Regions from separate parts of the Streptomyces sp. NPDC002088 genome, predicted to be linked through region 1. Evidence: predicted binding sites of a transcription regulator. Region 1 holds the regulator's gene; each other region holds the start of a gene.
The links. The regulator HrcA, encoded in region 1, represses chaperone genes, less so after heat shock. The targets are predictions, from matches to a motif close to TTNGCACTCNGNNNNNCNGAGTGCNAA.
Positions count from the first base shown of each region.

Region 1 (3,274 bases):
GGCCGGGCTCGGCGGGGACCTCCGGCACAGGCTTGGGCTTCTTCCACGGCGGAGTCAGGTCGGGCGAGTACTGGCGCATTCGGATGACGATAGGAGAAACCGTCGGCGTGTCGTGGGCGAGGGCTCACGACACGCCGAAACGCTCTGCCGGCGCGTCCCGCTGCCCCCGTACGAAGGCCGCGTTTACCACCGCTCCGTGACCGGGCACCTACAGCGCGTCCGCGCCGCAGAGGTCCAGCAGGCGGTCCAAGCCGTTGCGCACCGCGTCCGCGTGCATCTCCTCGCGCCCTGCCGTGAAAGCGTCATCCGTGAAGGTGTCGCCCACTCCCGCCGCCCTCAGCACAGTCGCGCCCGCGAACACCGCCGCCCCGAAGACATGGTCGAAGTGGGGGGGTGGGTGAGTGCGAGAAAACGCACACGGCCGCCGGCGATCGCCTCCGCCTGCCCGCGCAGCGGGGCGCCCTCAGTGAGGCGCGAACCGGCGTCGACCAGCAGCGCGGAACCGTCCCCCACGACCAGCCCCACCGTGCAGTCCCACAGCGGAAGACGGCACCGTCCGACGACCTCGGCCAGCCGCTCCCACCCCAGCTCTTCCCAAGTCACCGTCATGCGGCGACGCTAGCGGTAGCAGTGGGCCCGTCACGTCGTCGCAGGCCCAGCCTTGCCCGGGGTGTACCCCACGGCCGTACACTGGCTCGGGGAACGCTGGCACTCGCGCGCGCAGAGTGCCAGGCGAAAGGCCAAGGGGACGACATTCTGGGAGGTGTGCGCGAGATGCTGAGCGAACGCAGGCTTCAGGTGCTGCGCGCCATCGTCCAGGACTACGTCGGTACCGAGGAGCCGGTGGGCTCCAAGGCGCTCACCGAGCGGCACAAGCTCGGCGTCTCCCCGGCGACCGTGCGCAACGACATGGCGGCCCTCGAGGACGAGGGGTACATCGCCCAGCCGCACACCAGCGCCGGGCGCATCCCCACCGACAAGGGCTACCGGCTGTTCGTCGACAAGCTCGCGGGCGTCAAGCCGATGACGGCGCCCGAGCGGCGCGCGATCCAGAGCTTCCTCGACGGGGCCGTCGACCTCGACGACGTGGTGGCCCGGACCGTACGGCTGCTCGCGCAGCTGACTCGGCAGGTCGCCGTCGTGCAGTACCCGTCGCTGACCCGCTCGACCGTGCGGCACGTGGAGCTGCTGTCGCTGGCGCCGGCACGCGTGATGCTGGTGCTGATCACCGACACCGGCCGGGTCGAGCAGCGCGTGGTCGACTGTTCGGCGCCGTTCGGCGAGACCTCCCTGGCGGATCTGCGGGCGCGGCTGAACAGCCGGGTCGCGGGGCGCCGGTTCGCGGACGTACCCCGTCTCGTGGAGGATCTGCCGGACGCCTTCGAGGCAGACGACCGCGGCACGGTCTCGACGGTGCTCTCCACTCTGCTGGAGACGCTCGTCGAGGAGAACGAGGAGCGGCTGATGATCGGCGGCACCGCCAATCTGACCCGCTTCGGGCATGACTTCCCTCTCACGATCCGCCCGGTGCTCGAGGCGCTGGAGGAGCATGTCGTGCTCCTCAAGTTGCTTGGCGAGGCGGGCGATTCGGGCATGACCGTGCGGATCGGTCACGAGAACGCCTATGAGGGACTCAACTCCACTTCAGTGGTGTCGGTCGGCTACGGTTCGGGCAACGAGGCGGTCGCCAAGCTCGGCGTGGTCGGACCGACCCGCATGGATTACCCGGGAACGATGGGAGCGGTACGCGCAGTGGCACGGTACGTCGGACAGATCCTGGCGGAGTCCTAAGTGGCCACGGACTACTACGCCGTTCTCGGCGTGCGTCGCGACGCGTCGCAGGAAGAGATCAAGAAGGCCTTCCGGCGGCTCGCGCGCGAGCTGCATCCGGACGTCAACCCCGATCCGAAGACCCAGGAGCGGTTCAAGGAGATCAACGCCGCTTACGAGGTGTTGTCGGACCCGCAGAAGAAGCAGGTCTACGACCTCGGCGGCGATCCGCTCTCCCAGTCGGGCGGGGCCGGCGCGGGCGGCTTCGGCGCCGGTGGCTTCGGCAACTTCTCCGACATCATGGACGCCTTCTTCGGCACGGCGTCGCAGCGCGGACCGCGCTCGCGCACGCGCCGGGGCCAGGACGCGATGATCCGGCTCGAGATCGAGCTGGACGAGGCGGCCTTCGGCACGACGAAGGACATCCAGGTCGACACGGCGATCGTCTGCTCCACCTGCAACGGTGAGGGCGCGGCGCCGGGGACGAGTGCCCAGACGTGTGACATGTGCCGCGGTCGCGGTGAGGTGTCGCAGGTCACGCGGTCCTTCCTCGGTCAGGTCATGACGTCCCGCCCCTGCCCCCAGTGCCAGGGCTTCGGGACCGTCGTCCCGACCCCGTGCCCGGAGTGCGCGGGCGACGGCCGGGTGCGATCCCGTCGGACGCTGACCGTGAAGATCCCGGCCGGTGTCGACAACGGCACGCGCATCCAGCTGGCCGGTGAGGGCGAGGTCGGGCCTGGTGGCGGTCCCGCCGGTGACCTGTACGTCGAGATCCACGAGCTGCCGCACGCGATGTTCCAGCGGCGCGGTGACGACCTGCACTGCACGGTGACGATCCCGATGACGGCGGCGGCCCTCGGCACGAAGGTGCCGCTGGAGACCCTGGACGGCATGGAGGAGGTCGACATCCGGCCCGGCACCCAGTCCGGCCAGTCGATCCCGCTGCACGGCCGTGGCGTCACGCACCTGCGCGGCGGCGGCCGGGGCGACCTCATCGTCCACGTCGAGGTCCAGACCCCGAACAAGCTCGACCCCGAGCAGGAGCGCCTGCTGCGCGAGCTCGCCAAGCTGCGCGGCGAGGAGCGCCCGCAGGGGCAGTTCCAGCCTGGGCAGCAGGGGCTGTTCTCGCGGTTGAAGGACGCGTTCAACGGTCGCTGACCGCTCTTCCGAGCTTGCCTCCCCCTGGTCCATGCCAGGGGGAAGGCCCGATTCGGACTTGTTCGAAGGACGTGACAACATGCCGTCATGTCCTCCGCGCTGACCGATCTCTGCCCCCATCCGATCGTGCAGGCCCCCATGGCGGGCGGCGTCTCCGTGCCGCAGCTCGCCGCCGCCGTCTCCGAGGCGGGTGGGCTCGGGTTCCTGGCCGCCGGGTACAAGACCGCCGACGGCGTGTACCAGGAGATCAAACAGCTGCGGAGCCTCACGGCCCGCCCCTTCGGCGTGAACCTGTTCATGCCGCAGCCGGAGTATCCCGGTGCAAGCACCGGCTCCACCGGAGCGG
Region 1 covers NZ_JBEOXO010000003.1:497,481-500,754, forward strand. The annotation lists gene ABT114_RS09455 (DUF3097 domain-containing protein) at 1-79, opposite strand, end outside; partial or broken gene ABT114_RS09460 (MBL fold metallo-hydrolase) at 125-609, opposite strand; gene hrcA (heat-inducible transcriptional repressor HrcA) at 775-1,791, shown strand; gene dnaJ (molecular chaperone DnaJ) at 1,792-2,928, shown strand; gene ABT114_RS09475 (nitronate monooxygenase) at 3,016-3,274, shown strand, end outside.

Region 2 (3,274 bases), on a different contig from region 1:
GCTCCTGCGTGTTCATCCCGCAGGACCTGGAGCAGGGCAAGGTCGTCATGGCCGCCATCTACGGCGGCGAGCTCGTCGGCATCGAGGGCAACTACGACGACGTGAACCGCTTCTGCTCCGAGCTGATCGGCGACCCGGCGGGCGAGGGCTGGGGCTTCGTCAACGTCAACCTGCGGCCGTACTACGCGGAGGGCTCGAAGACCCTCGCGTACGAGATCTGCGAGCAGCTCGGCTGGCAGCTGCCCGACCAGTTGGTCGTCCCCATCGCCTCCGGCTCCCAGCTCACGAAGATCGACAAGGGTCTGCAGGAGCTGATCAAGCTCGGCCTGGTCGAGGACAAGCCGTACAAGATCTTCGGTGCGCAGGCAGAGGGCTGCTCGCCGGTGTCCGTGGCGTACAAGGCCGGCCACGACGTCGTACGCCCCCAGAAGCCGGACACCATCGCCAAGTCCCTCGCCATCGGCAACCCGGCCGACGGGCCGTACGTCCTGGACATCGCGCGCCGCACGGGCGGTGCCGTGGAGGATGTGACGGACGAGCAGATCGTGGACGCGATCAAGCTGCTGGCGCGGACCGAGGGCATCTTCGCCGAGACGGCGGGCGGGGTGACGGTGGGCGTGACGAAGAAGCTCATCGAGGCCGGCCTGCTCGACCCGGCCAAGACCACTGTCGTGCTGAACACCGGCGACGGTCTGAAGACTCTCGACGCGGTGGCCGGTACCGGCCTGACCGCGACGATCCGCCCGAACCTCGACTCCTTCCGAGAGGCTGGCCTCGCATCATGAGCGTCAACGTCCGCATCCCCACCATCCTGCGCACCTACACCGGCGGTAGGGCCGAGGTGAGCGCCGAGGGCGCGACCCTCGCCGAGGTCCTCTCCGACCTGGAGAAGAACCACGCCGGCATCGCGGCCCGCGTCCTCGACGACCAGGGCAAGCTGCGCCGGTTCGTCAACGTGTACGTCAACGACGACGATGTCCGCTTCGAGCAGGGTCTGGAGACGGCGACCCCGGACGGCGCCGGTGTCTCCATCATTCCGGCGGTCGCCGGAGGCTGATCATTACCATCGGTAACCGCGGTTACCGAGTGTTCATCCCGCGGCATTGCCGCTCATGGATACAGTGCCCCCTCCGCGAGAGAAGCGGAGGGGGTAATTCAGTGTGATTGAGCGCGGTACAGTTGGGGAACCCGCTCCCGATTCCAGGGATTGCGGCCCTCGCGACCTGCCGCACGGCCGATGAGAAGTAGCCAAAGTGTGCAGGTCTTTTGCGCCTTTCGCTCCCTATGCCCGGCCCAACTTGCCCTGAAACCAGGCGAATTGTGGGTAGATTCCGGACCCGTCATGCCCGGATTTCTCGTCCGATTGACCTGTTGCAGACGGCAGTTGGACAGATACATTCAGCCGCGGTCGACGCGTTCCGGCGCACGCCCCCGGCTGCCATTGGGGGGTGAGGTCTGACCCGGGTCCGCGAAGTGTGGATCCGTGCAAGGGCCAGTAATAGGGGAGTTAGGCATGGCTCAGGGCACCGTCAAGTGGTTCAACGCGGAGAAGGGGTACGGCTTCATCGCGGTCGACGGTGGTGCGGACGTGTTCGTCCACTACAGCGCGATCCAGATGGACGGGTACCGCACCCTGGAAGAGGGCCAGCGGGTCGATTTCGAGATCTCGCAGGGTCAGAAGGGGCCGCAGGCGGACATGGTCCGCCTGGCGACCGGCTGAAGCACGCGCCGACTAACAGCAGCGACGTTCTTCTGTTCTTGTTCGAAGGGCTCGTATCCCACGGGGTACGAGCCCTTCGGCATGCCCGAGCGTCGCCGCGCGGGCCCGCGGATCCCGGGCAGGCGCTTGCACTCGGCATGGGCGAGTGCTAATCATTGGCGTTAGCACTCTGAAGGTGAGAGTGATAACGAAGGACCGGGTCGGTGAGGCCCGCAGGCCAGGTGGTGCAAGGAACCACGGGGCAGGCAGGCCGTCCGTCGCGGGCGCCAGCGCGGTCCGGAGCAATCCACCCCAGTCCGGGAGGACCACTTCACATGGCCAAGATCATCGCGTTCGACGAGGAGGCACGGCGCGGTCTCGAGCGCGGGATGAACCAGCTCGCCGACGCCGTCAAGGTCACCCTTGGCCCCAAGGGCCGCAACGTCGTCCTCGAGAAGAAGTGGGGCGCCCCCACGATCACCAACGATGGTGTGTCCATCGCCAAGGAGATCGAGCTCGAGGACCCGTACGAGAAGATCGGCGCCGAGCTGGTCAAGGAAGTCGCCAAGAAGACGGACGACGTCGCCGGTGACGGTACGACCACCGCGACCGTTCTCGCCCAGGCGCTCGTCCGCGAGGGCCTGCGCAACGTAGCCGCCGGCGCCAACCCGATGGCTCTCAAGCGCGGTATCGAGAAGGCCGTCGAGGCCGTCTCCGGTGCCCTGCTCGAGCAGGCGAAGGATGTCGAGACCAAGGAGCAGATCGCCTCCACGGCCTCCATCTCCGCCGCCGACACCCAGATCGGCGAGCTCATCGCCGAGGCGATGGACAAGGTCGGCAAGGAAGGCGTCATCACCGTCGAGGAGTCCCAGACCTTCGGTCTGGAGCTGGAGCTCACCGAGGGTATGCGCTTCGACAAGGGCTACATCTCGGCGTACTTCGCCACCGACATGGAGCGTATGGAGGCGTCGCTCGACGACCCGTACATCCTGATCGCCAACTCCAAGATCGGTTCCGTCAAGGACCTGCTCCCGCTCCTCGAGAAGGTCATGCAGTCGGGCAAGCCGCTGCTGATCATCGCCGAGGACGTCGAGGGCGAGGCCCTGTCGACCCTGGTCGTCAACAAGATCCGCGGCACCTTCAAGTCCGTCGCCGTCAAGGCCCCGGGCTTCGGTGACCGCCGCAAGGCGATGCTCGGCGACATCGCCATCCTCACGGGCGGCGAGGTCATCTCCGAGGAGGTCGGCCTCAAGCTGGAGAACGCGACCCTGGACCTCCTGGGTCGCGCCCGCAAGGTCGTCATCACCAAGGACGAGACCACGATCGTGGACGGCGCCGGTTCCGCCGACCAGGTCCAGGGCCGGGTCAACCAGATCCGCGCCGAGATCGAGAACTCGGACTCGGACTACGACCGCGAGAAGCTCCAGGAGCGCCTGGCGAAGCTGGCCGGCGGCGTGGCCGTCATCAAGGCCGGTGCCGCCACCGAGGTCGAGCTCAAGGAGCGCAAGCACCGCATCGAGGACGCCGTTCGCAACGCGAAGGCGGCCGTCGAGGAGGGCATCGTCGCCGGTGGTG
Region 2 covers NZ_JBEOXO010000012.1:91,037-94,310, reverse strand. The annotation lists gene thrC (threonine synthase) at 1-785, shown strand, start outside; gene ABT114_RS25200 (MoaD/ThiS family protein) at 782-1,057, shown strand; gene ABT114_RS25195 (cold-shock protein) at 1,514-1,720, shown strand; gene groL (chaperonin GroEL) at 2,035-3,274, shown strand, end outside.
Region 2: a site for HrcA is predicted at 1,846-1,872, ahead of groL (chaperonin GroEL). Genes of this name have one in related genera too.

Region 3 (3,274 bases), on a different contig from region 1:
GTGTTGCGGTGGCGCGTGCCTCAGTGGGAGTGGCCGTGGCCGTGGCCCGCGGCGGCCGGCTCTTCCTCTTCCTTCTTCTCGACGACCAAGGTCTCGGTCGTGAGGAGGAGGGAGGCGATGGAGGCCGCGTTCTCCAGGGCGGAGCGGGTGACCTTCACCGGGTCGATGACGCCGGCCTTGACCAGGTCGCCGTACTCGCCGGTGGCGGCGTTGAAGCCCTGGCCCTTGTCGAGCTCGGCGACCTTGGAGGTGATGACGTAGCCCTCCAGGCCGGCGTTCTCGGCGATCCAGCGCAGCGGCTCGACGACCGCGCGGCGGACCACGGCGACACCGGTGGCCTCGTCGCCGGTCTTGTCGAGGTTGCCCTCGAGGACCTTGGCGGCGTGGACCAGCGCGGAGCCACCACCGGAGACGATGCCCTCCTCGACCGCGGCGCGGGTCGCGGAGATGGCGTCCTCCAGACGGTGCTTCTTCTCCTTCAGCTCCACCTCGGTGGCGGCGCCGACCTTGATCACGCACACGCCGCCGGCCAGCTTCGCGAGGCGCTCCTGGAGCTTCTCGCGGTCCCAGTCGGAGTCCGTGTTCTCGATCTCGGCCTTGATCTGGGCGACGCGGCCCACCACGTCCGCGGAGTCGCCGGCGCCGTCGACGACCGTGGTGTCGTCCTTGGTGACCGTGACGCGGCGGGCGGAGCCGAGCACGTCAAGACCGACCTGGTCGAGCTTGAGGCCGACCTCCTCGGAGATGACCGTGGCACCGGTGAGGATCGCCAGGTCCTGCAGCATCGCCTTGCGGCGGTCGCCGAAGCCGGGGGCCTTGACGGCGACGGCGTTGAAGGTGCCGCGGATCTTGTTGACGACCAGGGTCGACAGGGCCTCGCCCTCGACGTCCTCGGCGATGATCAGCAGCGGCTTCGAGGAGTTGGTCTGGATGACCTTCTCCAGCAGCGGCAGCAGGTCCTGGATGGAGGAGACCTTGCCCTGGTTGATCAGGATGTACGGGTCGTCGAGGACGGCCTCCATGCGCTCCTGGTCCGTCACGAAGTACGGCGACAGGTAGCCCTTGTCGAAGGCCATGCCCTCGGTGAAGTCCAGCTCCAGACCGAAGGTGTTGGACTCCTCGACGGTGATGACACCGTCCTTGCCGACCTTGTCCATCGCCTCGGCGATGAGCTCGCCGACCTGCTGGTCCTGGGCGGACAGCGCGGCGACAGCGGCGATGTCGGACTTCTCGTCGATCGGGCGGGCCGAGGCGAGGAGGTCGTCGGAGATGGCCTTGACCGCGGCGTCGATGCCCTTCTTCAGGGCGGCCGGGGAGGCGCCGGCGGCGACGTTCTTCAGGCCCTCGCGCACCAGCGCCTGGGCGAGCACGGTGGCGGTGGTGGTGCCGTCACCCGCCACGTCGTTGGTCTTGGTCGCCACCTCCTTCACCAGCTGGGCGCCGAGGTTCTCGAACGGGTCGTCGATCTCGACCTCGCGGGCGATGGTGACACCGTCGTTGGTGATGGTCGGGGCGCCGAACTTCTTGTCGATGACGACGTTGCGGCCCTTGGGGCCGATCGTCACCTTGACCGTGTCGGCAAGCTTGTTGACGCCGCGCTCGAGGGCGCGACGGGCGTCCTCGTCGAACTTCAGGATCTTCGCCATGGGAGCGTAGCCCTCTCGGAAAGCTGGAGATGAACGAACTGCGCCCCGGGCGCCCGGTTGATTAATGGTCGCGGGGGCCAGGGGCGCAGCTCAAAAAGGTGAAGCGGGTGAACTACTTCTCGATGATCGCGAGCACGTCGCGAGCCGAGAGGACGAGGTACTCCTCGCCGTTGTACTTCACCTCGGTGCCGCCGTACTTGCTGTACAGCACGATGTCGCCGGTCTTGACGTCGAGCGGCAGACGCTCGCCGTTCTCGAAGCGGCCCGGGCCCACGGCGAGGACGACGCCCTCCTGGGGCTTCTCCTTCGCGGTGTCCGGGATGACCAGGCCAGAAGCCGTGGTCTGCTCGGCGTCGAGCGGCTGGACCACGATGCGGTCCTCGAGCGGCTTGATGGCAACCTTGGAGCTGGTGGTCGTCACGATCCGACCTCCCCCTTCGGAGATCTCACGGGGTTAACTGTCTGAGGTGGCGACCAGGTCGATCCGTCGTCGCGGGTGCCGGACCTGCCCGTCGCGTGTTGGCACTCTCCAGGGGTGAGTGCCAGAGCCGAGACTATGACCGCGATTAGCACTCGGTCAAGCGGAGTGCCAATTGCCTGCGGCGCGGCGCGGAAATTCGGGTGCACCTGGGTTGGGGTGACCGCCACCCCTGGGGCTACGCCCCCAGACCCCGCATCGGCCTGAACGGCCTCGTCCTCAAACGCCGGACGGGCTGGATTGCGTGGTGGGGGAGAGCTTCGGCGGGGTCTTGGGGGCCAGTCCAGTGCCCACTTCCGGGTATGGGGGAGGGGGTCCCGCAGGGGGCGGGGGCGGAGCCCCCGCAGGGGGCGGGGGCGGAGCGCCACAGGGTGTGGGGGACGGAGTCCGCGCCGCGGGTGCGGGGGACGGAGTCCGCGCCGCGGGTGCGGGGGGATGGAGTCCCCGCCAGGGATCCGGGGAAACAGAGGCCCCACCAGGGGTGCAGGGGACGGAGTCCCCGCCAGGGATCCGGGGAGACAGAGGCCCCACCAGGGGTGCAGGGGACGGAGGCCCCGCCAGGGATCCGGGGAGACAGAGGCCCCACCAGGGGTGCAGGGGACGGAGTCCCCGCCGGGGTCTGGGGCGGGGCCACTTTCGACCAACCGAGACGGGTGGGCGGGTGGGCAAGCCCTCGGTCTGGGGCGGAGCCCGAGGCGCACCTCCGCCAGCCGAATCAGGTGGGCGGGTGGCCGCTTGGACTACAGGTAGTCCTCCAGGCGGCCCACCGTCAGGCCCTGTTGCTGGATGCGGCGCAGCAGGCGGGTCGTGCGCTGCCTGAGCGTCGGGGTCGTCGTCTCGTCCGGGCCGACGGCCACGATGTCGCCGGGGAGGAGCCGGTGGGAGCCCTTGGCGTACGTCAGGTCGTCCGCGCCCATCGACACCCGCCACAGCACCACCGCGGAGATACCGCAGTCGGCGGCTGCACGCAGCGTGGTGGCGTCGTACGTGCCGTAGGGCGGCCGGAAGAGACGCGGGCGCAGGCCGAAACGGGCCCGGAGCTTGTCCTGCTGGCCGCAGATCTCCGCGCGCTGAGCGGCGTAGGGCAGACCGCGCAGGGAGGGATGGTCGAGGGTGTGGTTCTGGAGGCTCGCGCCGACCGACCGCAGCC
Region 3 covers NZ_JBEOXO010000007.1:271,412-274,685, reverse strand. The annotation lists gene groL (chaperonin GroEL) at 21-1,646, opposite strand; gene groES (co-chaperone GroES) at 1,759-2,067, opposite strand; gene ABT114_RS17825 (polysaccharide deacetylase family protein) at 2,865-3,274, opposite strand, start outside.
Region 3: a site for HrcA is predicted at 2,213-2,239, ahead of groES (co-chaperone GroES). Genes of this name have one in related genera too.